Regions from separate parts of the Oenococcus kitaharae DSM 17330 genome, predicted to be linked through region 2. Evidence: predicted binding sites of a transcription regulator. Region 2 holds the regulator's gene; the other holds the start of a gene.
The links. The regulator CtsR, encoded in region 2, represses protease genes until heat stress. The targets are predictions, from matches to a motif close to TTGGTCAAAAAAGGTCAAANA.
Positions count from the first base shown of each region.

Region 1: a site for CtsR is predicted at 5,393-5,413, ahead of OKIT_RS05270 (ATP-dependent Clp protease ATP-binding subunit). Genes of this name have one in related genera too.

Region 1 is NZ_CM001398.1:1,046,895-1,059,454, forward strand. It holds gene OKIT_RS05250 (glucose-6-phosphate isomerase) at 1-985, shown strand, start outside; gene OKIT_RS05255 (heavy metal-binding domain-containing protein) at 1,021-1,338, shown strand; gene OKIT_RS05260 (phosphoglycerate kinase) at 1,511-2,725, shown strand; gene OKIT_RS05265 (DUF1516 family protein) at 2,782-3,129, opposite strand; gene OKIT_RS05270 (ATP-dependent Clp protease ATP-binding subunit) at 3,219-5,342, opposite strand; gene OKIT_RS05275 (hypothetical protein) at 5,520-6,209, shown strand; gene OKIT_RS05280 (protein YkzS) at 6,206-6,394, shown strand; gene OKIT_RS05285 (phosphocarrier protein HPr) at 6,507-6,770, shown strand; gene nagB (glucosamine-6-phosphate deaminase) at 6,912-7,619, opposite strand; gene OKIT_RS05295 (Cof-type HAD-IIB family hydrolase) at 7,911-8,711, shown strand; gene ptsP (phosphoenolpyruvate--protein phosphotransferase) at 8,926-10,653, shown strand; gene OKIT_RS05305 (glycosyltransferase) at 10,708-12,003, shown strand; gene OKIT_RS05310 (LTA glycolipid anchor biosynthesis glycosyltransferase, IagA/BgsA family) at 12,017-12,560, shown strand, end outside.
Region 2 is NZ_CM001398.1:938,141-950,700, reverse strand. It holds gene adhP (alcohol dehydrogenase AdhP) at 1-3, opposite strand, end outside; gene OKIT_RS04685 (DNA-deoxyinosine glycosylase) at 137-670, opposite strand; gene OKIT_RS04680 (DUF488 domain-containing protein) at 651-1,040, opposite strand; gene OKIT_RS04675 (aldo/keto reductase) at 1,308-2,159, opposite strand; gene OKIT_RS04670 (ABC-F family ATP-binding cassette domain-containing protein) at 2,156-3,502, opposite strand; gene OKIT_RS04665 (NUDIX hydrolase) at 3,617-4,063, opposite strand; gene OKIT_RS04660 (ATP-dependent Clp protease ATP-binding subunit) at 4,115-6,580, opposite strand; gene OKIT_RS04655 (CtsR family transcriptional regulator) at 6,573-7,055, opposite strand; gene OKIT_RS04650 (MATE family efflux transporter) at 7,129-8,502, opposite strand; gene OKIT_RS04645 (hypothetical protein) at 8,517-9,311, opposite strand; gene OKIT_RS04640 (AAA family ATPase) at 9,606-10,403, shown strand; gene pdxS (pyridoxal 5'-phosphate synthase lyase subunit PdxS) at 10,503-11,387, shown strand; gene pdxT (pyridoxal 5'-phosphate synthase glutaminase subunit PdxT) at 11,398-11,976, shown strand; gene OKIT_RS04625 (MerR family transcriptional regulator) at 12,037-12,450, opposite strand.

The DNA of each region.
Region 1 (12,560 bases), 110 kb from region 2:
TTATTTTGTCGGCACCTCGGCTTCTGGCAGATATATAGATGATGTCATTGATTTGATTGGGGATCGCGATTTTTCCATCAATGTTATTTCGAAGTCAGGTACAACAACCGAGCCTGCGATTGCTTTTCGTGTTTTCAAAGCTTTAATCGAAAAGAAGTATGGCAAGGATGCTGCTGCAAAACGAATTTTTGCTACAACTGATGCACATAAGGGCGCTTTATTGGATGTGGCCAAGGAAAACGGTTATGAACGCTTTGTTGTGCCTGATGGTATTGGCGGACGTTATTCCGTTCTCAGTGCTGTTGGCCTTTTGCCAATTGCTGTTGCTGGGATTGATATCAAAAAATTGATGGATGGTGCTAAAGCTGCTCAAGAAGATTTCGCCAAAGACGAAGACATTTTGGCCAAACCTTCAATTTTGTATGCGATTTACCGCAATATCCTTTATCGCAAAGGATTTGATGTTGAGACGATCGTTGGCTATGAACCACAATTCAGATATTTGTTTGAATGGTGGAAACAATTGATGGCTGAGTCCGAAGGCAAGGATAATAAGGGTATTTATCCAACTTCAGCTATTTTCTCGACTGATCTGCATTCAATTGGTCAGTATATTCAGGATGGCAAAAAGATTCTTTTTGAGACAATTTTGGATATCACAAAGCCAATCAGTGACCGTGTTGTGCCGCAGGCTGACGATAATACAGACCATTTGGATTATATACTGAATAAGCCAATGAAAGAGGTGAATGAAGCTGCTTTGACTGCGACGGCTCAGGCACATACTTCAGCTGGAGTTCCCAATATCCTGCTGCAACTGGATGATTTGGACGAATTTAATTTAGGGAACCTCATTTACTTCTTTGAAGCGGCGGTTGCAGTTTCTGGTTATTTGAATGCTATCAATCCTTTCAATCAGCCTGGTGTTGAGGTTTACAAGACAAACATGTTTAGAATTTTGGGCAAACCCGGTTATACTGACTAAAAATTTTAATGCATTTAAAGCATCTGGAGGGTTCGATGATTGTTGCTACTACTGAAAATATTGCTGGTTACCAAATTGATGAAACATTAGGCGAAGTCTTTGGATTAACTACCAGGAGCAGAAATATTGTCCGGACATTCGGAGCTGGTTTGAAGACGTTAGTTGGCGGCGAGGTCGTCACTTGGACACAGTTGCAGGATCAAGCGCGCCAGGAATCGATTGGGCGTTTAAAAGATAATGCCGCTGCGATGGGTGCAGATGCCGTCACGATGATGCGTTTTGATTCCAATGAAGCTAACGGCATTATGAGTGTTGTTGCTTATGGAACAGCGGTTAAAGTGTCAAAATTGTAGTTTTTAATTATTTTGCTTGAAAAGGCTCCTGGAAAAATAGGAACCTTTTTTCTAAGCATTATTTTCGGTTTAAATTATGATGAAACGCTAGAATCTATCACTACGATTTTTTGTAAAAGTTTCTGAATTGTGAGTTTTTACACTATAATAGAATAGTATGCAAGGAGGCCAAATGGCAAAATTAACTGTAAAAGACCTTGATTTAAAAGGTAAAAAAGTTTTAATGCGCGTGGATTTCAACGTGCCGATCAAAGATGGTGTAATTGGTAATGATAATCGTGTCGTGGCTGCACTGCCGACGATTAAATACGTTCTGGAACAAGGCGGCAAGGCCATTTTGTTCAGTCATCTTGGCCGTGTGAAAAAGGCTGAGGATAAGCCGGGGCTGAGTTTGGCTCCAGTTGCCAAGCACTTGGGCGAGCTGCTTGGACAGGAAGTTGTTTTTCCCGGAAAGACTGAAGGCAGTGAACTTGAAGATGCTGTTAACGCTTTAAAAGAAGGCCAGGTCCTCATGGTCGAAAATACCCGTTATGAAGATGTTGATGCTGATGGCAACTATGTCAAACGCGAATCTGGCAATGCGCCTGAGCTAGGAAAGTATTGGGCAGGTTTGGGTGATGATGTGTTTATCAACGATGCTTTCGGTACAGCTCATCGGTCACATGCGTCTAATGTCGGTATCGCCTCTAACGTTTCAAAAACGGCTGCGGGCTTCTTGATGGAAAAAGAGATTAAATATCTTGATGTTGCCGTTAATCAGCCAAAGCGTCCTTTTGTAGCTGTTTTGGGCGGTGCGAAAGTTTCAGATAAAATTGAAGTCATCAAGAATTTGCTTGCGAAAGCCGACCAAGTGATCGTTGGCGGCGGCATGAGCTATACCTTCTCTTCTGCTCGCGGAGTTTCTATTGGAAATTCGTTGTTTGAGGCAGATAAAGTTGATTTAGCCAAAGAAATTATGGCTGAAGCTGGCGACAAACTGGTGCTTCCAGAAGATTCTGTTTCTGCTGAAAGTTTTGCTAATGATGTGCCAACCAAGGTATTTGAGAATGGCATTGCAGATGGCTGGATGGGTCTTGATATTGGGCCTAAGACGATCAAAAAATTTGAAAACACGTTAAAGGGTGCCAAAACAGTTGTTTGGAATGGGCCTATGGGCGTTTTTGAAATGAGCCACTTTGCAAACGGCACATTGGAATTAGGCAAGTTTATTGGTTCCTTAACTGCTGAGGGAGCAACGACTATTGTCGGCGGTGGCGATTCCACTGCTGCTGTTGCACAGTTAGGTATTGCTGATCAGTTCACTCATATTTCAACTGGCGGCGGTGCTAGCTTGGAATATCTGGAAGGTAAGACACTTCCTGGAATTGCTGCGATTTCGGATAAATAATAATTTAAAAACCCGTGTGAAGCATAGCTCACACGGGTTTTTATTTGCCCTTAATTTCAATTAAAGAAAAGAATAATGCCGAATAGGGCTGCTAAGAAAAATAATGCTGCAATTAGCGTCAAGAAGATGACACCAGGTCGATGCTTCAATTTATTGGCTAGGGTAATTTCTAGCAAAGCCACAAAAGCAAGCACAATTGCTATTTTCAAAATTGTCATGACTGGCTGTGTGTGGACGGTTCGAAATGCCAATATCAGCCCTGTGATGAAGAGTGGCAGATAAATAATTCTGCTGATTAAAACGACCATGTGATCTTTCTCAAGTGGCAGAATTAATGAAGCCGTAGCGAAGACTGCAATCGCAAGAGCAGAAAGAATATGGATCCCAAGTATTGTTTGCATCATAATAAGTCAATTTTAACCCTTTATTAGGAACTTCTGCCCAAATAAAAAGCATCCGCGAAAAACGAATGCTAAAGCGATGAGAAAATTCTTCAGTTATTGTTCGGCAAATCTGCTGATATATTTTTCACAGAAGCCGCGGATCTCTCTGCTTTTAAAACGATTTCACCATTCTTGTCAAGAACTGCTTTCAAATTATGCGCATCTTGATGATCCAAATAAAAGTCAGCAACTTTATCCTCGATTTGTTCTTCAACAACACGGCGTAGTGGGCGAGCTCCCATTTCTGGATTATATCCAAGCTCAACTATCTTGTCCTTTGCTGCAGGCTCAACATCGACATGCAGTTTGTTCTCAGCTAGCATTGCGTTCATATTAGCCAGCATCAGATCAGCAATTTTATTTAACTGCGGCTTGCCTAATTCTTTAAATTCAACAATGGCATCGAAACGATTCAAGAATTCTGGTTTGAAGTAATTCTTCAATTTCTCCACTAATTGATGTTCGGCGGAGATGCTTTGAGTCTCTGCAGCGAAACCAACAGTATTGTTGCCAACATCGCCCGTTCCGGCATTGGATGTTGCGATGACAATCGTATCTTTGAAGCTGACTACGTGTCCTTGAGAATCAGTCAACCGGCCGTCATCAAGAATTTGCAAAAACATATTCATAACATCTCGATGGGCTTTTTCGATTTCATCAAGCAAAATAAGCGAGTAGGGATGACGACGAACCTGTTCAGTTAATTGCCCAGCTTCTTCGTAACCAACATAACCAGCAGGTGCACCGATTAATTTTGAGATACTCTGAGGTTCCATATATTCTGACATATCGAAACGAATCATGGCATCGGTCGAGCCAAACATTTCTTTAGCTAGTTGCTTGGCCGTCTCAGTCTTGCCGACGCCAGTTGGTCCAACAAATAAGAAAGAACCAATTGGACGGCCGGATTTAGTCAAGCCGATTCGATTGCGCCTAACAGCCCTAGCAACACGTGCGACTGCTTCGTCTTGCCCAATGACATGTGCTTTTAAGTGGGCATCTAAGTCTTTGAGTTGTCCGGCTTCATTCTTTTTAAGATCACCTACCGGAATGTGTGTCTTTTCTTCGATAATTTTTGTGATGTCGCTAACTTGAACACTCGCTGCGTTTGCAACATTTTCGGGATTTGCCTCAGCTGCGATCTTCTGCTTTTGGAGCGTGTCTACTTGATCACGCCAATAACTAGCTTTCTCGTAGTCTTCCTTTTCAATCGCCTGCTGTTTCATTGCTTCGGCATTATTGATTTTCTGCTGAATTTCTTCAGGATTAACAAATTCCAGATGAAGATTTTTCCGCGAACCTGCTTCATCAATTAAATCAATTGCTTTATCCGGCAAAAAACGCTCAGGAATATATCGGTCAGACAAGTCAACCGCGGCCTTGAGAACTTCATCTGAATATTTAACGTGATGAAAATCCTCGTATTTGGAGCGCAGACCCTTTAAGATTTCAAAAGTCTCATCTTTGCTTGGCTCTTCAACCATGACTTCTTGGAAACGACGAGCAATCGCGCCATCTTTTTCGATATTGCGATATTCCTTCAATGTTGTTGCACCGATTAACTGAAATTCGCCACGAGCCAAAGCAGGCTTTAAAATGTTTCCAGCATCCATCCCGCCTTCAGCATTACCAGCACCCATGATTTCGTGAATTTCATCGATGAATAAGATGATTTCATCACGAGACTCGACTTCCTTCATGAGCTGCTGCATCCTAGCTTCGAATTGACCGCGCATGCTGGTACCTTGAACCAAAGAAACCATATCAAGCCGAATAACTTCTTTATTTAGAAGTTTTTCAGGCACTTTCTTTGCCACAATTGCTTCAGCTAAACCTTCAACAACGGAAGTCTTGCCGACACCAGGTTCACCGATTAGGACTGGATTATTTTTTGTGCGGCGATTTAGGATTTCGATTAGACGTTCTACCTCAAGATCGCGGCCAATTACTGGATCCAACTTGCCTTTACGGGCTTGATCCGTGATATTGATACCATATTGTTCAAGTAAACCATGTTTCTTATTATTGTTGTTCCCGCCGGAATGGCTTGGAGCAGCTGCCGGATTTTGATTTCCGGGCTGCTGCATATTCGCCATTTGGCCATTCAATTGACGAAAAATATCATCTACGTTCATGTTTCCAAAAACGAAGGGATTTTCATTGTAATCAGCCATTTTTCCTCCGTCTAATAAAGGTTGATTTTCAAGCATTTTTTGATTTTAAATGTTTGACCTTTATTGACCTTTGCAATAAATTATACACCATCCTTTTTAATAGTCAATAAAGGTCAGAGTGTGTCAAACAGCTGATAGGTCTACTTTTTTTCTGGTTTCAGTTATAATTCAGTCAAGATGAAAAAGTTTTTTATTTTTCTCGGGCTGCTGCTCGTCGTTGCTTCTGGCGTGTATTTATACGCTAATTATTTGACACGATCCCGGTCCGATAGGTTTCAACAATTACAATCTCAGGCAAGCGAGGACGTGACTCATGCGCGATATCCGGAAGCAAAGCGGGCATTATCAGATTCACTGGATTTTGTGGTAAAACAGGCACCAGTAGAAAAACGCATTAGGCAGATCAGCAGTTTTCAACTGGGTTTGAATTTTTTGCGTGTTCAAAATTATAATGATGCAATTACCACTTTTCAAAAGGTCGCGTCATATCGAAATGGTTACCAGGTTCTGGCTGAACGGTCCAATGACAATATTAAGCAGGCTCAAATGGCCATTGACAAGCAAAAAGCTGCGGCCGCAGCAGCTGAGCAGGCTCAAAAAGATGCAGCCGCTGCCGTTTCGTCAGCTGCTGCAAGCAGCGAAGCCGCCGCTAAAGCTGCGGCCGCCAATATCTGGACACGCCAGTATACGGATCCGGCTAGTATCCCAACCGTTGTTGTCGATCAGGCTCGTAAAAATCTTCAAGAAGCGGGTGCTGATATGACTGGTATGTCAGATGAAAATATTCGGAAGCTGATTGTCGCCGCTGCTGGGAAACATGAAAATATTGTGACTTACGTTAAGGAGAATCAAAACAAAAAGAAATGACTATTGATTTTAAGAACAAGTTAGAAGCTTTGCGAAAGGGCGAAATTGACGAGTTTGAGGTTGATCGCGATACCTTCTCAGATTTCTATAAAATCTGGAATGTTTATAACTATCAATCTGGTGTCAAAGGTTTTGCACAAAAAGGCGGAAAAGTTATTTATCGACGCAAAGAAAAGGTAAAATAATGTCAGAGCGTTTTTAAAGCTTTGTTCTGAACTTGGTCTAGAGAGCTTTCGTGTAAGCGCTTGCATATTATAAGATTACTGATAGACTTAGAATAGAGGATATGGAGGAATTATGGTTTCAAAAGAATTTACGATTACCGCTGATTCAGGCTTACACGCACGCCCAGCGACGATGCTTGTTCAAAAGGCTTCTGAGTTTGATTCAAAGTTGACCTTGAAATATGATGGCAAAGAAGTCAATTTGAAGTCCATCATGGGTGTGATGAGTTTGGGCGCCGGCAAGGGTGCTAAAATCGAAATCGTTGCAGAAGGCGGTGATGATCAGGCTGCCCTTGATGGTGTTGAAGGTACACTCAAGAGCGAATCTTTAATTTGAGATCCTATTTGCTAGCAGCGCTTTGGCGTTGTTTTTTTGTACGTTTTTTTTAGTTAACAAATGATTTGGCAGAAATATGATCATCAAGATATAAAACAAGCGTTAAGACTGTTTTCTTAACGCTTGTTTTATGATTCTAATTCATTTTTTCAATAACGAGGCCGCTGCCGGATCCAAAATAACAATGACATTGGGGTGCTTTTGTAAGACTGAAGCTGGAACTGCCTCAGTTACTGGACCTTGGATGAAGTCTCTGACGGCCTGAGCCTTATTTTGGCCATAAGCTGCAATCAAAATTTCTTTAGCTTGTAAAATTGATGCGATACCCATAGAAATGGCTTGCTTTGGTACTTGATCTTCTGATTCGAAAAATCGTGAATTAGCACGAATGGTATTTTCCGTTAAATTTACGATATGTGTTTTAGAAGTAAAAGACGTTCCGGGCTCATTGAAACCAATATGGCCGTTTTGTCCCAATCCTAATAACTGCAGGTCAATTGGGTGGTCATTGATAATTTTATCGTAGCTTTCAGTCTCAGATTTTAGATCTGCAGCTTGACCATTTGGAACAAATGAATGAGCGAAGGGCTTCTTGCCAAAAAGATGTTCGCGCATAAAATAGTGGTAGCTTTCTGGATGATCCGCGGATATACCGACATATTCGTCCAAATTGATTGAAACTGTTTTTGAAAAATCAAGATTTGAAGCGCTGATTGCCTCATAAATGCTGATTGGAGTTGAACCTGTAGCTAACCCAAAACTATTTGCACCTTTCAAAAGAGCTTCTTTGAATATCTGAAGACCAATTTGGCCACCCTCTGTTTGTGACTGAACTAATTTAATTTCCATTATTTGATCACCTCAACAACTAAATTATAACTTTTAGTTTTGTCAAGTTCAATAAGTTAATTGGTATATAAATTGGTATATCATTGATCGTTTCGTCCACATTTAAAGATGAAAAATAAATTAGTTCTGTTCATATTGAGGGTTTTGGTGAACCAGAATCAAGCCCCTAGCTATCCGAGCTATATAATAAAAGCAAAACGAGATTTTTTTAATATTAACAAAATGTTGACATCGATTTAATGAATAAATTGATTGAATAAATAATTTTGCTAACTAGATAAGGGGGTTCCATTGACGATTAAATTAATTGCACTAGATTTAGATAATACGTTATTGAACGGACAGAGCCGAATCAGCTCGAGAAATGAGCATGTTTTAAAACAGCTGCACGAAGGTGGGGTGAAAGTTGTCTTAACAACCGGTCGGCCTATTAAAGGTATCTTGCCATTCATCACACAATTAGGATTAACCGCCGATGAAGATTATTCGATTAATTTTAATGGTGGGCTAGTTGAACGGAATTCTGATCGGAAGGTGATTTTCAGCCGTTATATTACCAAGAATGATATTCGTCCAATTAATCAGTTAGCACAGGAAATGCGTTTTCCATTGGATGGTATCACCATCGATCGCGCGTTTTCTGTGATAGATATCAGAAAGTCGGGTTATCAGTCTTTTATAGGAGATTTGATGCCATTTACCGATGTAACATTTGCCGCTTTGCCTGAGAAAAATTTTTTCAAGTTCGTCAGCCAGACGGATGCCGCACAAGTTCAAGCCATTCAGAACGCGACTCAAAGTAATTTAGATCTGACTATTGTAAAAAGTCGTCCTAATTTGCTTGAATTTCTCCCTAATGGTGTGAATAAGAGCCTTGGTCTAGGAAAATTGTTGGATCATTTTGGTTGGACCTTTGAAAATGTCATGTCTTTTGGAGATGAAGAAAACGATTTGCCAATGATCAAAGCTGCCGGTATGGGAGTCGCAATGGAAAATGCAATTCCTGCGGTTAAAGCCGTTTCTAATGCCACGACCAAAAATAATTTGGAAGATGGTGTGGCAGTGTTTCTGGAACATTATTTTGATTTATGAAGCAGTTTATGGCATGCGAATCAGGTATTCCAATTATTTAACTGCAATTAATGAAAACGGTTACGTTACAAATGTTAAACTAATAGATGATGAGATTCATGGTGATTACTTGACTGGTTTTACCTGCATTTGTCCGATTTACTTGAATAATACCTGGTCGAATGAACCACTTGCGAAAGTAGAACAAATCTCATGTTAATAGTTGGGGGTAACAATGACTGAAACAGAAAAATTAAGCGGCATTGCCGCATCAGATGGTGTTGGGATTGCTAAAAGTTATTTGTTGGTTGATCCGGATTTAGCTTTTCCCTACAATCAGACAATCACCGATGTAGATGCCGAACAAGCGCGTTTGGACCGAGCACTGGACGCTTCTAAAAGTGATCTGGAAAAGATCAAAAACAAGGCGGAGGAGACTTTGGGCAAAGAAGAAGCCGAGGTTTTTGAGGCACATATTACGATGCTTTCCGATCCTGAACTGGTTTCTGCAATTAAAGGGCAGATTAATGATAAAAAAATCAATGCTGAATCTGCTTTGAAAAATGTGACTGATAATTACATCGCGACATTTGAGGCTATGACTGATAATGCTTATATGCAGGAACGAGCAGCTGATGTCCGAGATATTGCAAAAAGGGTGACGAGCCACCTTTTGGGCGTCGAGTTACCAAATCCGGCTTTGATTGATGACGATGTCATTGTTGTCGCACACGATCTAACGCCTTCTGATACCGCTCAGCTTGATCCAAAATTCGTTAAAGGCATCGTAACTGACCTTGGCGGCAGGACAGCTCATGCCTCGATCATGGCACGATCTTTGGAGATTCCAGCTGTCGTTGGTACTGGAAACGCAATTGCTGAAATCGCAAATCATATTAATCTCATTGTTGATGGTGATGCTGGCCAGGTCTTAATCTCTCCCAATGAAGATGAAGAAGTCGCTTACGCAAAAAAAGTCGGTGAATATTTTGCTAGAAAACGTGAGCAGGCACAACTCCGCGACGAGAGAACTGCTTCGGCCGATGGTGTCCATTTTGATATTTCGGCTAATATCGGTTCCCCTAAGGACCTGGATGCAGTTGTTGCGAGTGGTGCTGAAGGTATTGGTTTATTTCGAACAGAATTCTTGTTTATTGATTCAGACCATCTTCCAACAGAGGACGAACAATTTGAGTCTTATAAGGCTGCACTGCAGGCTTTGAAAGGCAAGCCTGTAACTGTTCGGACGATGGACATCGGCGGTGATAAACAATTGAGCTACTGGAAACTGCCGAAGGAAGCTAACCCATTTCTAGGTTATCGTGCTATTCGAATTTCCCTGAAACAAGATAATATTTTTCGGACGCAATTGAGAGCTCTGCTGAGGGCTTCTGTTTATGGGGATTTATGGATCATGTTCCCAATGATTGCAACTCTTCAAGAATTCCGTGCTGCAAAGAAGATATATGAAGAAGAACGGTCAAAGCTGATTGAAGCAGGTACAAAAATTTCGGACCACATCAAATTAGGCATTATGGTCGAGATCCCAGCTTCGGCTGTGTTGGCTGATAAATTTGCTAAAGAAGTTGATTTCTTCTCGATTGGTACGAATGATTTGATTCAGTATACGATGGCTGCTGACCGGGGCAATGATAGTGTATCTTATTTGTATCAACCCTATAATCCGTCTATTTTGCGGCTAGTTCACAATGTGATTGATGCAGCGCATCATGAAGGGAAATTCGTTGCCATGTGCGGTGAGATGGCTGGTGACCCTATCGCGGTACCGATCTTAGCTGGATTAGGCCTCGATGAATTTTCCATGTCCGCTTCATCCGTCCTGCCGACTCGGTCATTGATCAAACATTTGAAGGTTTCCGATTTAAAGACACTTGCAAAGTCAGCTTTAGATCAAGATAGTAATCAGCAGGTCATTGATTTAGTCAAAGCTTCAACAAAATAATTTTCCTTAAAAAGGCCGTTAGGTCTTTTTTTGTCATACCAGTATAATGTAGACATGAATATAGGACTTTTTACCGATACTTATTTTCCTCAGGTGTCCGGTGTTAGTACCAGCACGCAGATTTTAGCCCAGCAGCTGGAAGCTCAAGGCAACAACGTGTACATCTTTACTACCACCGACCCTAAGGTGAAGAGATCTCAATATGGCCGGGGTCCGGAAAAAAATATTTACCGTTTTTCATCCATCCCATATACAGGTTTTAAAGATCGCCGAATTACTTTTCGGGGGTTTTTTGAAGCGATTGAAATTGCCAGAACGCTCCGCTTGGACATTGTCCACACACAAACGGAATTCAGTCTTGGCTTGATGGGTAGAATTACGGCTCGGGAATTAAAGATTCCGCTTGTGCATACTTACCATACAATGTACCAAGATTATACACATTATGTTATGAATGGCCGTCTCATCAAAGCTGGCGGTGTTGAGGTCATTATTCGAGCATTTCTTAAATCTGTTAATGGCGTGATTGCGCCCAGCCAGCGAGTTTATGATACCTTACGCGGATATGGTGTTTCAGCCCCAATGCCGATCATTCCGACTGGCGTCAGTTTCCCTAAAAACCAACTGGATCGTTCGGCTGAATTGCGCAAAGAACTTGGCATTCGGCCCAAACAGCCGGTCATCTTGTCCTTGGGCCGAGTTGCTTTTGAAAAAAATTTAGAGGAACTCATCAATATATTGCCAGATGTTATTGACCGTTTTCATAATGTTATTTTGGTTGTTGCAGGGGATGGACCCGCTCGTGAAGAACTGACAGAACACGCTAGGGCACTTGGGCTTGCTAAACATGTGAAGTTTGTCGGCATGGTTGAACACAAAAATGTCTATTCGTATTATCGAATGGCTGATGTTTTTGCAAGTCCCTCAACTTCCGAATCGCAAGGTTTAACCTTTATCGAAGCGGTTAATGCTAACCGACCTTTTGTTGCGATGCCGAATCTTTATCTACAGCAGATTACAAAATCCAAGATGATCGGCACAATTGTTGAAAATAACGAGGAAATGGCTCAGGCAATTGAATATTATTTAGCAGACGCCAAAAATAAAAATAAGGATCACGACTGTCAAGAAGTATTGCGAGAAGTTGGAGCTGAAAAATTCGGCGAGGATGTTTTACGTTTTTACACACAGATAATCGCTGAATACCGGCCGCCGCACGCTAAGGATACAGATGAGCCGACTGATGATGAGATAGGTTATGCCCGCCAATTATTGGGGCGTTTGCCTTTGCCTAAAGTGGCGAAACGCAGAATTTTGAAGGGCAAAAAAGAAGTCGACAGCAATAAATAGTAGAATTAACAGAATGAAAGTTTTGCAGTATTTTGAAAACCCGGGACTGATTAGCCGGTCTGGTATCGGACACGCTCAGAGATTGCAGCAAGAGGAGCTGTCATATACAGACGTTGTTCTCGACACAAACCCTTTTTCCAAGGATTATGATTTAATTGATGTTAATACTTATGGGCCGAAATCGGCAGCAATGGTTGCAAAAGCGCGTTTGCAGAGCAAGACAATTGTTTATCATGCTCATTCAACCTATGAAGATTTTCGAAATTCCTTTATCGGCTCTAATTTAATTGCTAAACCTTTTAAAAGATATTTAGTCAACGCTTATAAACAGGCTGATCTGATTATTACGCCTACGCCTTACGCCGAATCTCTTTTACGGGGATACGGCCTGACACAACCGATTATTCCTATATCAAACGGCGTCAGAGTCGCTTCCTACCGAAAGAACCAAGCTAAAATTACTAAATTCCGTCAATTTTTAAACTTGGGGCCTGAAGACAAGCGCAAAATTATTATCTCAGTTGGTCTCTATTTTGAGAGAAAAGGGATTGCGGATT
Region 2 (12,560 bases):
CATTTTTGTCTCCGACCTCTTTTTTAGGTAGTTTATTTCGATTTTTGTATTAGTTTGTACAAAAATTTACAAACTCAATATAGCATACATTTGTGAAAATAAAAACATTGTGAAAACTGCAAATAAAAAGGCCGCCTCATTTTAAGGTCTGACCTTCCAGTGCTTGTTTAACCAATGACCAACGAGCCATGAAAATCGGCTTCGCTTGTGTGGCCCGATTAGCCGGCGATGTTGAAGGCAAATAAATTGCTTCTTGACCGATTGCTGGCGCTACTAATCGATTGAAGAGTTCTGTTGACTTCTTGCCTTCGGTAAAAATCGTTTGAATTTGTGAGCTTGCTAATAAATTTGAAAAATCATTTGCAACGGGATTTTTAATTGTTGCATCCTGGGAACCGATAATATCGGCTTCTGCGAGCGTCTGCCAAATAGCAATATGATTCCTTAAAGCAAAATTGCGACGCGATTCTATAGTCTTATCAGCTTCTTTTTGATCGAGGACTTTAGCTAAAGTCTGCCAAAAAATGTTTTGCGGACTGCCATAATAAAAACCGAAAGATAAAGATTTGGGTGATGGCAGCGACCCAAGTAGGAGAACTTTAGAGTGTTCGTCATAAAGTGGCGGCCATGGATGAACAACGTGCTGATAATCAGGCTTGTGTTGTTTCATTTGTGCTGCTTGAACCCGTTTCAAAAGCAACTCCCTGACGTGTTAGGTAATTTGCGAGAACTTTGGCATTATTTTCATGGTTTTCTCTAGATGCATACAGCAAAATACTGTCTGGATGATCCTTCAAAGTCTGTAGAAATTCGGCTGTGGCTGGATTGCTGGATAATTCTGTCAAATAGATTGCACGAAAAGCCATTTCATCCAAATCTCCATCATGATATTTCTGCCGCAAATCTTCAGAAGGCGCAATATCTTTCGCCCAAAGATCAATTGCGGCCTTCTCTTTGCTGACGCCGCGAGGCCAAAGCCCATCAATTAAAACCCGATACCCTTTTGATTCAGATCCGTAAATTCTCTCAAATTTGATCATATACTCCTTATTCTAGCTTGCAAATTTTTTTTGGCTAATCATTTATCAGACCAATTAAGGTTGCCAAAAACATTAAAAAGAAAGTCCAATCAAGATTAACATGTATTGCTCGTAACGCATGAAATAAAGAAAGATTTACTTAAAATTAAAAACACTGCTTGAAAAAGGCTGTTCCAACTAATCGCTCGTTTTCAAGTTCTCTTTGAGATGTTGCCGGCTTTTATGTCTAATAAATTCGACTAATAAAATTTCCTTCAACCGTTTGGCTCATCCCATTGTCACATTATGACGGGCCTGGCCTGTATCGGGAATCCGATCCAAAATAGCCATGTCGGCGTCCGAAAGTTGGAAATCAAGTGTAGCATTGGATTTGGCATGCTCAGCCTTCGTTGCACGCGGCAAAGGCAGAATATCTTTTTGAAGCACATATTTAAGGGCAATTTGCGGGACAGAAACCTGATATTTATCAGCAATTTTCTGAATCTCGTCTTGTGTTGCCAGACCTCCAGTCGCCAGCGGTGAATAGGCCTCGACTTGGATACCGAGTGATTTCGTAAAGGCCGTAATTTTTGGTTGTGTCCAGCCAATATAGTACTCAATCTGATTGACAGCTGGTTTAACGGTCCAAATAGCTTGCAGATTTTTCAAATCGTGGATATCAAAATTAGATACACCGATTGCCTTGGCACGACCGGAATGATAAATCTCCTCCATCGTCCGCCAAGCTTCCTGATTAGCACCATCATAGCGATAATCTAGATTGATATCAGACCATGGCCATGGTGCATGAATCAAGTAAAGATCAACATAATCGGTCTGCAAACGGTCCAAAGATTCTTGAAAATTTTTCAAAATATCATCATGATTTTTGATTTCAGCCGGTAGTTTAGTTGTCAGAAAAATATCCTTCCTGTCAACGCCGGAATCTTTAATGGCGCGTCCGACTGAAGGCTCATTAAAATAATGAAAAGCCGTATCAATGTGCCGGTAACCGATTTTCAAAGCTTCCGTAACAGCATTGTAGGCTTCATCCCCATCAGCCAATCGCCAGGTGCCAAAGGCGATTTTCGGAATTTTGTTTTGATTATTCAATTGAAAAGTTTCGTCTAAAATACTCATACCTTAATTATACGTTGTGCCTCGATTTTTAAAATCTTATTTGAAACTGCCTGAATCAAAGTCAAATCATGAGAAATGATCAGTAAACCGCCCGTATAATCCGTCAAGAAATCTTGTAAAGCCTCAATCGCCGATAAGTCGAGAAAATTTGTCGGTTCGTCTAAAATCAGCAGATTAGCATCCGATAATAGGACTTTAATCAAAGCTAATTTGATTTTCTCACCGCCTGATAAACTGCCGCTTTTTTGAAAAACTTTATCTCGGCGTATACCAAAAGCGCCTAAAAAGTCTCGCGCTGTCTGTCCATTTTCCAAAGAACCATCAAGCACATTTTCTAAGAGATTGCGATCATTACGTATTTGGCTGAGGTCTTGATGAAAGTAGCCGATTTTCAGATTATCGGCTCTCGTGACCCGCGGCGGCTGAGCTTGTAAAATTCTTTCGACAGAAGTCGTCTTGCCAGAACCATTCTCGCCAATTAAAGCTACTTTATCACCAGCGGCGATTGAAAAAGTTAGATCGGAAACCAGCGTCTGCCCATCTCGAACAATGTCTAGATTCAAAACTTTTATAAGGTTTTTGCCAGCAGCCATGTGAAGCGGGTGCTGCAGCTTCAGCTTCTTTTGGACAAAAGGTTTTGAAACGTCATTCAAATTATCCATATGGCGGTGCAGATTTTTCGCCACTTGAAACATCTGTTTGGCGACTTTAGCATGAAAAGGATCCCGTACACTATGATTGCTAATCCTTTGTGCTTCGCCACGAACCCTGTTTTCCGCCTTCTGGAGCTTCTTTTTCTTGTTACGGCTTTCCTTGAATGCCGCGGCTTGACTTTCAGCTTGTGCTGCCCGTGTGTCCAAAAAATTTTGTAAAGTTGACGGAAACACCGTTAGCTGATGATCCTGAAAAGCCCAGATTTCTTGAGCAAACTGGTCAAGAAAATATCGGTCATGAGAAACAGCCAGTACGCTGCCGGAAAACTTTTTTAATCTGCCCAACAGCCAATTGACATTTTCCTGATCCAAATGTGTCGTGGGTTCATCTAAGATCAATAAATCCGGACGCTTCAAGAGAGCTTCTTCAATCAAACGTCTGACACGCTGACCGCCTGATAATTGATCAAAATCATTTATTTGAGCAACAAAGGCCAAAGAACCGCTAACGTACAACTGCCCGCTAAAATCCTTATCTCGGCCAGCAATTATATTTAAGAGCGTCGTCTTACCTTGGCCGTTATCACCAATCACACCGATACGTGCCCGATTTTTGATAAACGCTTTGTCAACCGTAAATAGCTGTTGGCCATCAACTCTTTTTTCTAATTTTGTAATATTTAGAGACATAAAAACCACCTTTTAGAAATCGGTGGTTTCAAACAATATTAAAAATACACCAATCTCGAATTTTATCTATTTAAAATCAATGTATTCTTCACTGGACTTACCTCTTTAAAATTATTATAACAAAGTCTTCAGATAGGCTAGAATTTTTTTGTGTGATGCGAAATGGATCTCAGGCAAATGATCAAAATCAAAAAAAGCGATGGCTTTTGTTTCATGTTTATCAAATGCAGCTGGCTGATTTTTAACAGCTGTTACGAGATAAAAAGGTGTCAATACTTGTGTCTGATCACCGTTTGGATAAGTGAAAAATTCCTGATCAAAATTAGTTAGGAAACGATAGGACAAAATTTCCAAGCCGGCATCTTCTTTAAATTCCCGTTTGAGCGTCTCTTCAACACGTTCGCCATATTCCATATAGCCGCCTGGCAAACCCCAACCGCCGGTGTCGGCACGTTCTTGCAGCAGAACTTTGCCATCTTTAATATATGCCCCACCAACACCAACCATAACGAGCGGCATATGCCCGACTTTTGCACGAATATCTTTGACATAATCAGCCATAGTTTCCATTATATTCAAAAAGCCTGCCAACTAGTGGCAGGCTTTTATCACTCATTTACTTTTTTCGGTTTGTTTATGGATTAAGAGGTCGATTTTCCCTCTTTTGGCACCTACAGTAACCGAGTCACCAGCTTTGATCCTGCCGGATAATAATGCGTCAGACACTACATCTTCGACATTATTTTGGAAAGCCCGACGAATTGGGCGGGCACCATATTCGGGATCAAATCCAGCTTGCGCGACTAAGTCAATGGCCGTTTTACTCATTTTAATCGCGATGCCTTGTTCGGCAACCCGCTCCAAAATTCCATGACTCATTAGTTCAACAATTTTATGCAGTTCAGTCTTGTTCAGAGAATGGAAAATAATTGTCTCATCAATTCGATTGATAAATTCTGGACGGAACCTTTCTTTTAAGGCTGCACGAATTTCACTGGACATCGCCTGATAATTGTCCTGCGGTTCCATAGCACCAAAACCAACATGCTTGTTATCACGCACACGCGTTGCACCTAAGTTCGATGTCATAATAATGATCGTGTTTCTAAAATCAACCTTGCGTCCTTTAGAATCCGTCATATAGCCATCATCAAATACTTGAAGCAATAAATTAAAGATATCAGGATGCGCCTTTTCAGCCTCATCTAGCAAAACAACTGAGTAAGGATGGTTGCGAACGCGCTCAGTTAATTGTCCGCCTTCGTCATAGCCGACATAGCCGGGTGCTGAACCGATTAAACGCGAAGCAGAGTATGACTCTTGGTATTCAGACATATCAACACGAATCATATTATCTTCCGAATCAAACATTGCCTCAGCTAGTGCTTTAGCCAATTCAGTCTTTCCAACACCAGTCGGCCCAAGGAACATAAAGGTACCAATTGGTCGACTAGGATCTTTGATACCAGACCGTGCGCGACGAATAGCCCGTGCCACAGCAGAAATAGCTTCATTTTGGCCGACAACCCGACGATGCAGAATCGCCTCCAAATGCAGCAAACGATCAGATTCCGACTTCTGCAACTGTGTTACCGGTACGCCAGTTTGCTGGCCGACAACTTCGGCAATATCTTTTTCAGTAACGGTCAAGCCATAGCCATGCCCTTTGCTGCCGTTGATCAAAGTATCTGTCTCAATTAAGGCTAACTGTTTTCTAATCTTGATTTCATCCTGGCGGATTTTAGTAGCTTTATCGAAATCTCCAGAGGAAACGGCATCATCCAATTGGTCACGCAACTGTGCCAGATGTTTTTCCAATTCGGCTTTTTTGTCTTCAGGCTGAACTGTGTCGATTCTGACTTTTGCTGCCGCCTCATCCATCAAATCAATCGCTTTATCCGGCAAGAATCGATCCGTGATATAACGTGAACTTAATTTGACCGCTGCTTCAATCGACTGATCAGAAATATTCACATGGTGGTGCTCTTCATATCGAGGGCGCAGACCCTTTAAAATCTGCACTGAGTCATCTTCATTCGGTTCATCAATCGTTACACTGGCAAAACGCCGTTCCAAAGCCTGATCAGATTCAATATACTTCTGATATTCATCAAAGGTCGTCGCACCGATTGTCTGCAGTTCACCTCGAGCTAAAGCTGGCTTCAGCAAATTTGAAGCATCCAATGCGCCTTCGGCACCACCGGCACCAATTAACGTGTGCAATTCATCAATAAACAGGATGACCTGCCCATCGTTGTGAATTTCGTTAATAATTTTCTTTAAACGATCTTCAAATTCACCACGATATTTCGTACCGGCAATCAAAGCGCCCATATCCAATGCCATTAAACGCTTATGAGCTAAATCAAAAGGTACTTGGCCACTGACGATTTTCTCGGCTAATCCTTCGGCAATCGCTGTCTTTCCGACACCAGGTTCACCAATCAAGACAGGATTATTTTTCGTTCGGCGACTCAAGATCTGAATCACCCGATGGACTTCTTGGTCTCGTCCGACGACTGGATCAATTTGACCCGCCTGAGCCATCGCGGTTAAATCCCGAGACATTGAATCAAGTGTCGGTGTTCCAGCTTGATTAGACTGATTTTGTACCTGAGCTGCCCGCTGCTGCGTTGGATCAACACCAATTCGCTTGAAAACAGCTTTCGTCAAATCCTGCAGACGAACATCAAGGCTGACTAAAATCCTCGAACTAAGAATAGACTCATCATTTAGCAGAGCCAACAACAGATGCTCTGTGGCGATTTTTTTTGCACCCAAGCTTTGTGCCTGTAAGGCAGCGTTCTTCAGGATTTCCTGTGCCTTCGGCGAATAAGCCAAAAAGCCGGCTGTCACATTCTCATGTGAACCGTAACCTGTAAATTGTTCGATTTCATTTCTAATGTCATCATCGGTAACGTTATAGTCTTGAAGAACTTTGCTGGCCAAGCCATCTTTTTCGAGTGCCAAAGCCAATAACAAATGTTCGGAACCGACAATTTCATGTTTAAAATACTTCGCCTGTTCTTGGGCCAGAAGTAAAACATTTTTTGCTGAAGTTGTGTATTGATTATCCATGTGTGTTTGTACTCTCAAATCTCAGTCGATTGACCATGCCAACAAGGACACGAGCCCTAACTGTGTTTTCAGATACTTTATCAGAAATCCGCAAAGAATTCTTGTCAATGGCTGCCGCCATCAGATTTGCCTCACGTTCGCTGACCACTTTATCATTCAATAGTGCCGTAATAATTTGTCCAGCATTATTCTCACCAATCGAATCACCGATATAATCGATCAGTTCATCGAAAATTTTGGTATCGTCAACCAAGTCAACATGTTCAATACGAATATATCCGCCGCCGCCTCGCTTGGATTCGACAACATAACCGTTTTGCAGTGTAAATCGTGTATTAATCACGTAATTAATCTGGCTTGGCACAACAGCAAAACGACTGGCGATTTCGCTGCGTTTAATTTCAGCAAAATCATCCTGACTGAGGATTTCCTTTAAGTATTGTTCAATTAAATCTGATATATTCGCTTCTGCCATTATTTGACCATTCCTGACTATTATTATAAACGGAAACGGCCGGAAAGACCAACCCTAAAAAGTTGGCTCTTGTTTAGCGGCCTTCCAGATGTATATCGACTTCCTGACCATCTTTTAATTTAGTCAATTTTCGTCGTGCCGAAAACCAAGCTGGCGTCAAAGCTAGCAAAGATCCTGCCCAAGCTAAAGGTGATCCAAGAACTGCACCGGTATAACCAAACAAGCCAACAAGAACGAGGCCGGCGAAAGCTCTCATAGATAATTCAAAGATACCGGCTACCGTGGGTACCGATGCATTACCCAGGCCTTGTAAGGTATACCGTATCAGGAATAGAGTGGCCAGCAAGATATAGGGCCCTCCGTTAACCAGAAAATAGGTACGTGAAAGTGCCAATACATTGTTCTGCTGACTTCCAGCGCCCAAAATAAACTGAATCAGATAATGGCCGAAATTAATTTCCAAAATCGACATTAAGACCGCCCAGCTGCCGCTAACAAACAGGGCCTGTTTAACTCCCTCCAAAATTCGTGAGTATTTTTTTGCGCCAAGATTCTGAGCTGTAAAAGTGGCCATTGTGATCCCCACACTCATCATTGGTAAAGTTGCCAGTTGGTCAATTCGTGAAGCCGCGCCTGAAGACGCAACAGAATCAGTGCCTAAGGTATTCAAAGCTGTTTGCAGGATAACAGCACCAATCGCGATAATTGAATTCTGAAAAGCCATCGGCAACCCGGAGTGAAGATGCTCTTTGATATCTGACCAGCTTGTATGCCAATCCTGACGATGAACTTGCAAAACGGGCAGAACCCGATAGATATAGACAAAACTGATGGCGCCGGAAATAAGTTGTGCAATCACAGTAGCAAAAGCCGCACCGGCAACTCCCCAGGAAAAAACAACAACAAAGAGTAATTCGAGAACAATATTGAAAAAGACGGCCACAATGAGAAAAATCAGCGGCGCACGCGAATTGCCAACCGCACGCATAGCGTTGGCCGCGAGATTATAACTCATGGTTGTGAACATAAATCCTAACAAGATAGTAAGGAAAATATTTGCCTGTTCCATGACAGCTTGTGGTGTTTGCATTAATTGAAGAATTTCCTTATTAAATACAACAGCAATAAAGGTCATAATAGCAGTCAGTGCGGCTGTACAGATAATTGTCGTTACCATAGACTGGCGAACGCCTCTTAAATCTCCTGCACCGAAACGTTTAGCTGTGATAATTGCAGTACCCGCAGTAAAACCTTGTGCAAAACCTACCAACAGCCAATTGAGAGTTGTAGCTAAGGAGACTGCAGCCAAGGCATTAACACCCAGCGTGCGCCCGACAATAACCGTATCTGTCAGCGTATATAACTGCTGGAAGAGATTCCCTAAAAGCAGCGGAATCGTAAAGAAAATTATTAATTTAAGAGGTTTTCCTTCAGTCAGGCTATGCATAAAGTTGTCCTTTGTTATGTGTAAATTTTGTAATTAATCCAAAGATCCCGGTTTGAAGGTAGTGCTGATTGCTTCTGACTGAATGCTAAGAAAAAATTTAGGGTTAAAAATGAATGTGATGCATATGATTTTTTTTGAAACATAAGCCGCTGCGCATTACTGTAGATTTCTAAGCGTTGTGTTTTGGTTTGGTTTCGAAACACCAATGCTGCTTGTTTCCGCTCATCCCGAGCAGCCAATGTAAACAATAATGCTGGTACTTGATCACGATCCGGTTGACCAAAAAAACTCTGCCAATCCAAAAAACGCGTTCGGTCAAGCCAAGGCCACATTTTGCTTTTGGCAGATTGCGCAAGAATCTGATTAACAGACGACCCAGACAGTTTTATTGCTTGATAGCCTTCTGCCTGCAGCCGAAATTGAGATAAATGATCACGTACTACATCCAAGTTCTGATCAGCGGATTGGCCATTGTTAAATTTAGCCGATAGAGAATCATCCTCAAATAAACTATACGAAATTTGTTTCACGGGTTCGCTGATTTTTTGCTGCAGTTGTGGAAGAAACGCGAATGTCAATGAGTTCTCGTGAACAGTCACCTCTGCATTCCGTTGATGGGCTTTCAGGTGTGCATCAAATACAACCTGATCAAAAAAGACAAGTCGGTTGGTGGAAGGAGAGAAAGTATACTCGTCCAAAGACGCCGTAAGACCATTGACCGAAATTCGAGTACCATTTGCATTTTCTAGTGAATACTCATTGAGTGCCTGATCAGAATTGTCATAAGTTTTAGTTATTGCGGCTTTCATAACTTTTTGTTGACTATTTGCGTTCTCTTGCCAAGAATTTCTCCGGCCTATGGAGCCTTGCAAACGACGCATTATCCTAACTGCAATAAGTATATATTATAGAGTTTTTTACTCGCTTTGAGAGACAAATGACAGTGTTTTTAAAAGCAATCTTTATCACAATATTTTCGATATCACTGTAGCCGCAAAACAATCTCAGCTATTCGCTATTGCTGAAATTTAATGACTTGCTTTAGGGACGATTGTTGGAATTTTTGTTGTCATAGGTCGCCGCTCGAGTTTTAAACTTAGTTTATGTTGCTAAAAGAAATTATTTTCAGGACAAGTGCCAAGAAGGAAAATACCTACCCTTTTAATCTGCCCTGGTTTTTGCAAACGGACAAAATACGTTTCTCGACTCCCGTGACAATTCTCGTGGGCGACAATGGATCCGGCAAATCTTCGCTCATGGAGGCCATTGCCTTATCGAATCAAGCGATAGCAATGACTGGACAACCACTACTGCATAACCCTGAATATGCCGCAATCGAAAAACTCGAACCATACCTCAGCTTACACTGGCAGCAACAGAATAAGCGTGGTTTCTTTTTTCGAGCCGACGATTTTATTTCTTTTATCAGGGAGACGCAGCAAAGAAAATATGATGCACAGCAGGAACTAAGCCAGATTCAAGATCCGCATAGCTTGGCTCGAATCCCCTATCTGCATACATTATACGATCTGGCACGCTTGTATCCGATTGATTTGGATAAGGTATCGCATGCTGAGGCGTTTCTGGAAATTTTTAAGACACGTTTCAGGCCTAATGCTCTCTACCTATTAGATGAGCCCGAAGCGCCACTCACATCTGAAAACCAGCTGTCACTTATTTATCTCATTCACGAAGCTGTCCTGCAAGGAGCTCAATTCATCATTGCGACCCATTCGCCGATTATCATGGCCTACCCAAAAACGGACATCATGCAGCTATCGGATACCGGACTGAAAAAAATCAGTTACGACCAAATTCCGCAAGTATCTTTTTTACGCAATTTCTTGGATTCGCCGGAAAGGTATTTCTCAAAACTTTTTTCTGACTCAGATGATTTGTGATTTCAAAACATCATGAGCAAATGCATACTTTTTGCTTGTACATATTTAAACTAGGTAATGTTTAAGCTATTATTAAAGACAATTATTCGGAGGTAGAAATTGGAAGAAAAAGGAACACAAATCGTTAAAAGAGGCATGGCTGAAATGCAAAAAGGCGGCGTCATCATGGACGTCATCAATGCAGAACAAGCTAAGATCGCCGAAGAGGCTGGTGCAACAGCTGTTATGGCATTGGAACGCGTCCCATCAGACATTCGAAAAGCTGGGGGCGTTGCAAGAATGGCTGATCCGGCTATCGTTGAACAAGTACAAAATGCTGTCTCGATACCAGTCATGGCTAAAGCGCGAATCGGGCATATTGTCGAAGCTAGGGTTCTAGAGGCTATGAAAGTTGACTATATCGACGAAAGTGAGGTTTTGACACCCGCCGATGATGTCTATCATATTGATAAGAAGGCCTTTACGATTCCCTTTGTTTGTGGCTGCCGTGATTTAGGCGAAGCTGCCAGAAGAATCGGTGAAGGCGCTGCAATGCTTCGTACCAAAGGAGAACCAGGTACTGGTAATATCGTAGAAGCTGTCCGCCATATGCGTTTGGTCAACAGCCAGGTTCGCAAATTGGTCGGCATGTCATCAGATGAAGTGATGGTTTATGCAAAAGAATTAGGCGCACCTTATGAAGTTTTGATGGAAATTAAAAAAGCCGGCCGCCTGCCAGTTGTTAACTTTGCTGCCGGCGGTGTGGCGACACCATCGGATGCTGCTTTGATGATGGAGTTGGGTGCTGATGGCGTGTTCGTTGGATCGGGCATTTTCAAATCTGAAAATCCAGCAAAGTTCGCTAAAGCAATCGTTGAGGCCACGACTTATTATAAAGATTATGCTCGTATTGCTGAACTCTCTAAGGGACTGGGCAACCCGATGAAGGGCATCGATATGAGTGTTCTGACACCGGCTGAACACATGCAGGAACGTGGGATTTAAGGAGTTGCCCATGACAGTCAAAATCGGTGTCCTGGCGCTTCAAGGTGCTGTTAGCGAACACGTGAAAGCATTAGAAAAATCCGGCGCACAAGCAGTCACAGTTAAGCATCCTGAAGAACTTTCTGATTTGGATGGTCTGGTGCTGCCTGGTGGTGAAAGTACAACTATGCGGCGTTTAATGGACCGAAGCGGTTTGTTTAAGGCTGTTAAACACTTCGCCAAAAGCAAACCTGTCTTTGGGACATGTGCCGGATTAATTTTAATGGCCAAACAAATAGAAGGACGCAAAGGCCCTCATTTGGCTTTATTGGATATCGATGTTAAGCGCAATGCATTCGGCAGCCAAGTAGATAGTTTCCAGACAACATTGCAGATCAAGGATGTTGCAGAAAACTTTGACGGTATCTTCATCCGCGCGCCATATATCAAGAGCGTTGAGGATAATGTACAAGTACTATCAACCTATGAGGAACATATAGTGGCCTGCCGGCAAGGCCGATTCTTAGCTTGTGCCTTTCATCCTGAATTAGCTGGTGATAGTCGTTTTCATGATTATTTTGTGAAAATGGTCGAAAACGAAAAGCAATAACTGCTTTTTTCCATATTAAAAACGCGCCAATCCGGCGTGTTTTTTTGTACTCAGATTTAATTAATCAATAGCCTGATCTTGAACATGCTTTTTTTCCAAGCGCGTTAATTCCGCTTCAGCTTTGACCATATGATCTTCATAATGATCCAATTTCCAGGTCAAATGATCGATTGCAGCCTGCAGATCATCTCGTTTTTCTTCCATGACTGATAACTGTTGTTTTAACAAATCTTTTTGTTCAGCGATATGATCCTCACTGGAATCTACTAAATGAATATAGAGCAATAGATTTTCAATACTCATACCAGCCGACCGCATCTGACGAACAAAGGTTATTCTGCCAATAATTCGCTCATCTATATCGCGAATACCGGAACTCGTCCGATTAATTGGCGGAATCAAACCAATTTTTTCGTAGTAGCGGATTGTATCAGAACTAACTTTAGTTATTTCACTTGCCTCTTTTATATTCATAAAATAATTGTCCCTTCCGTATTAACTTTTAGGCCGATCAAATGACATACTATCGAGCCAGCAATATTAATTGCGATTATGCCAGAATAATTCATTGCAAAATGAGATGA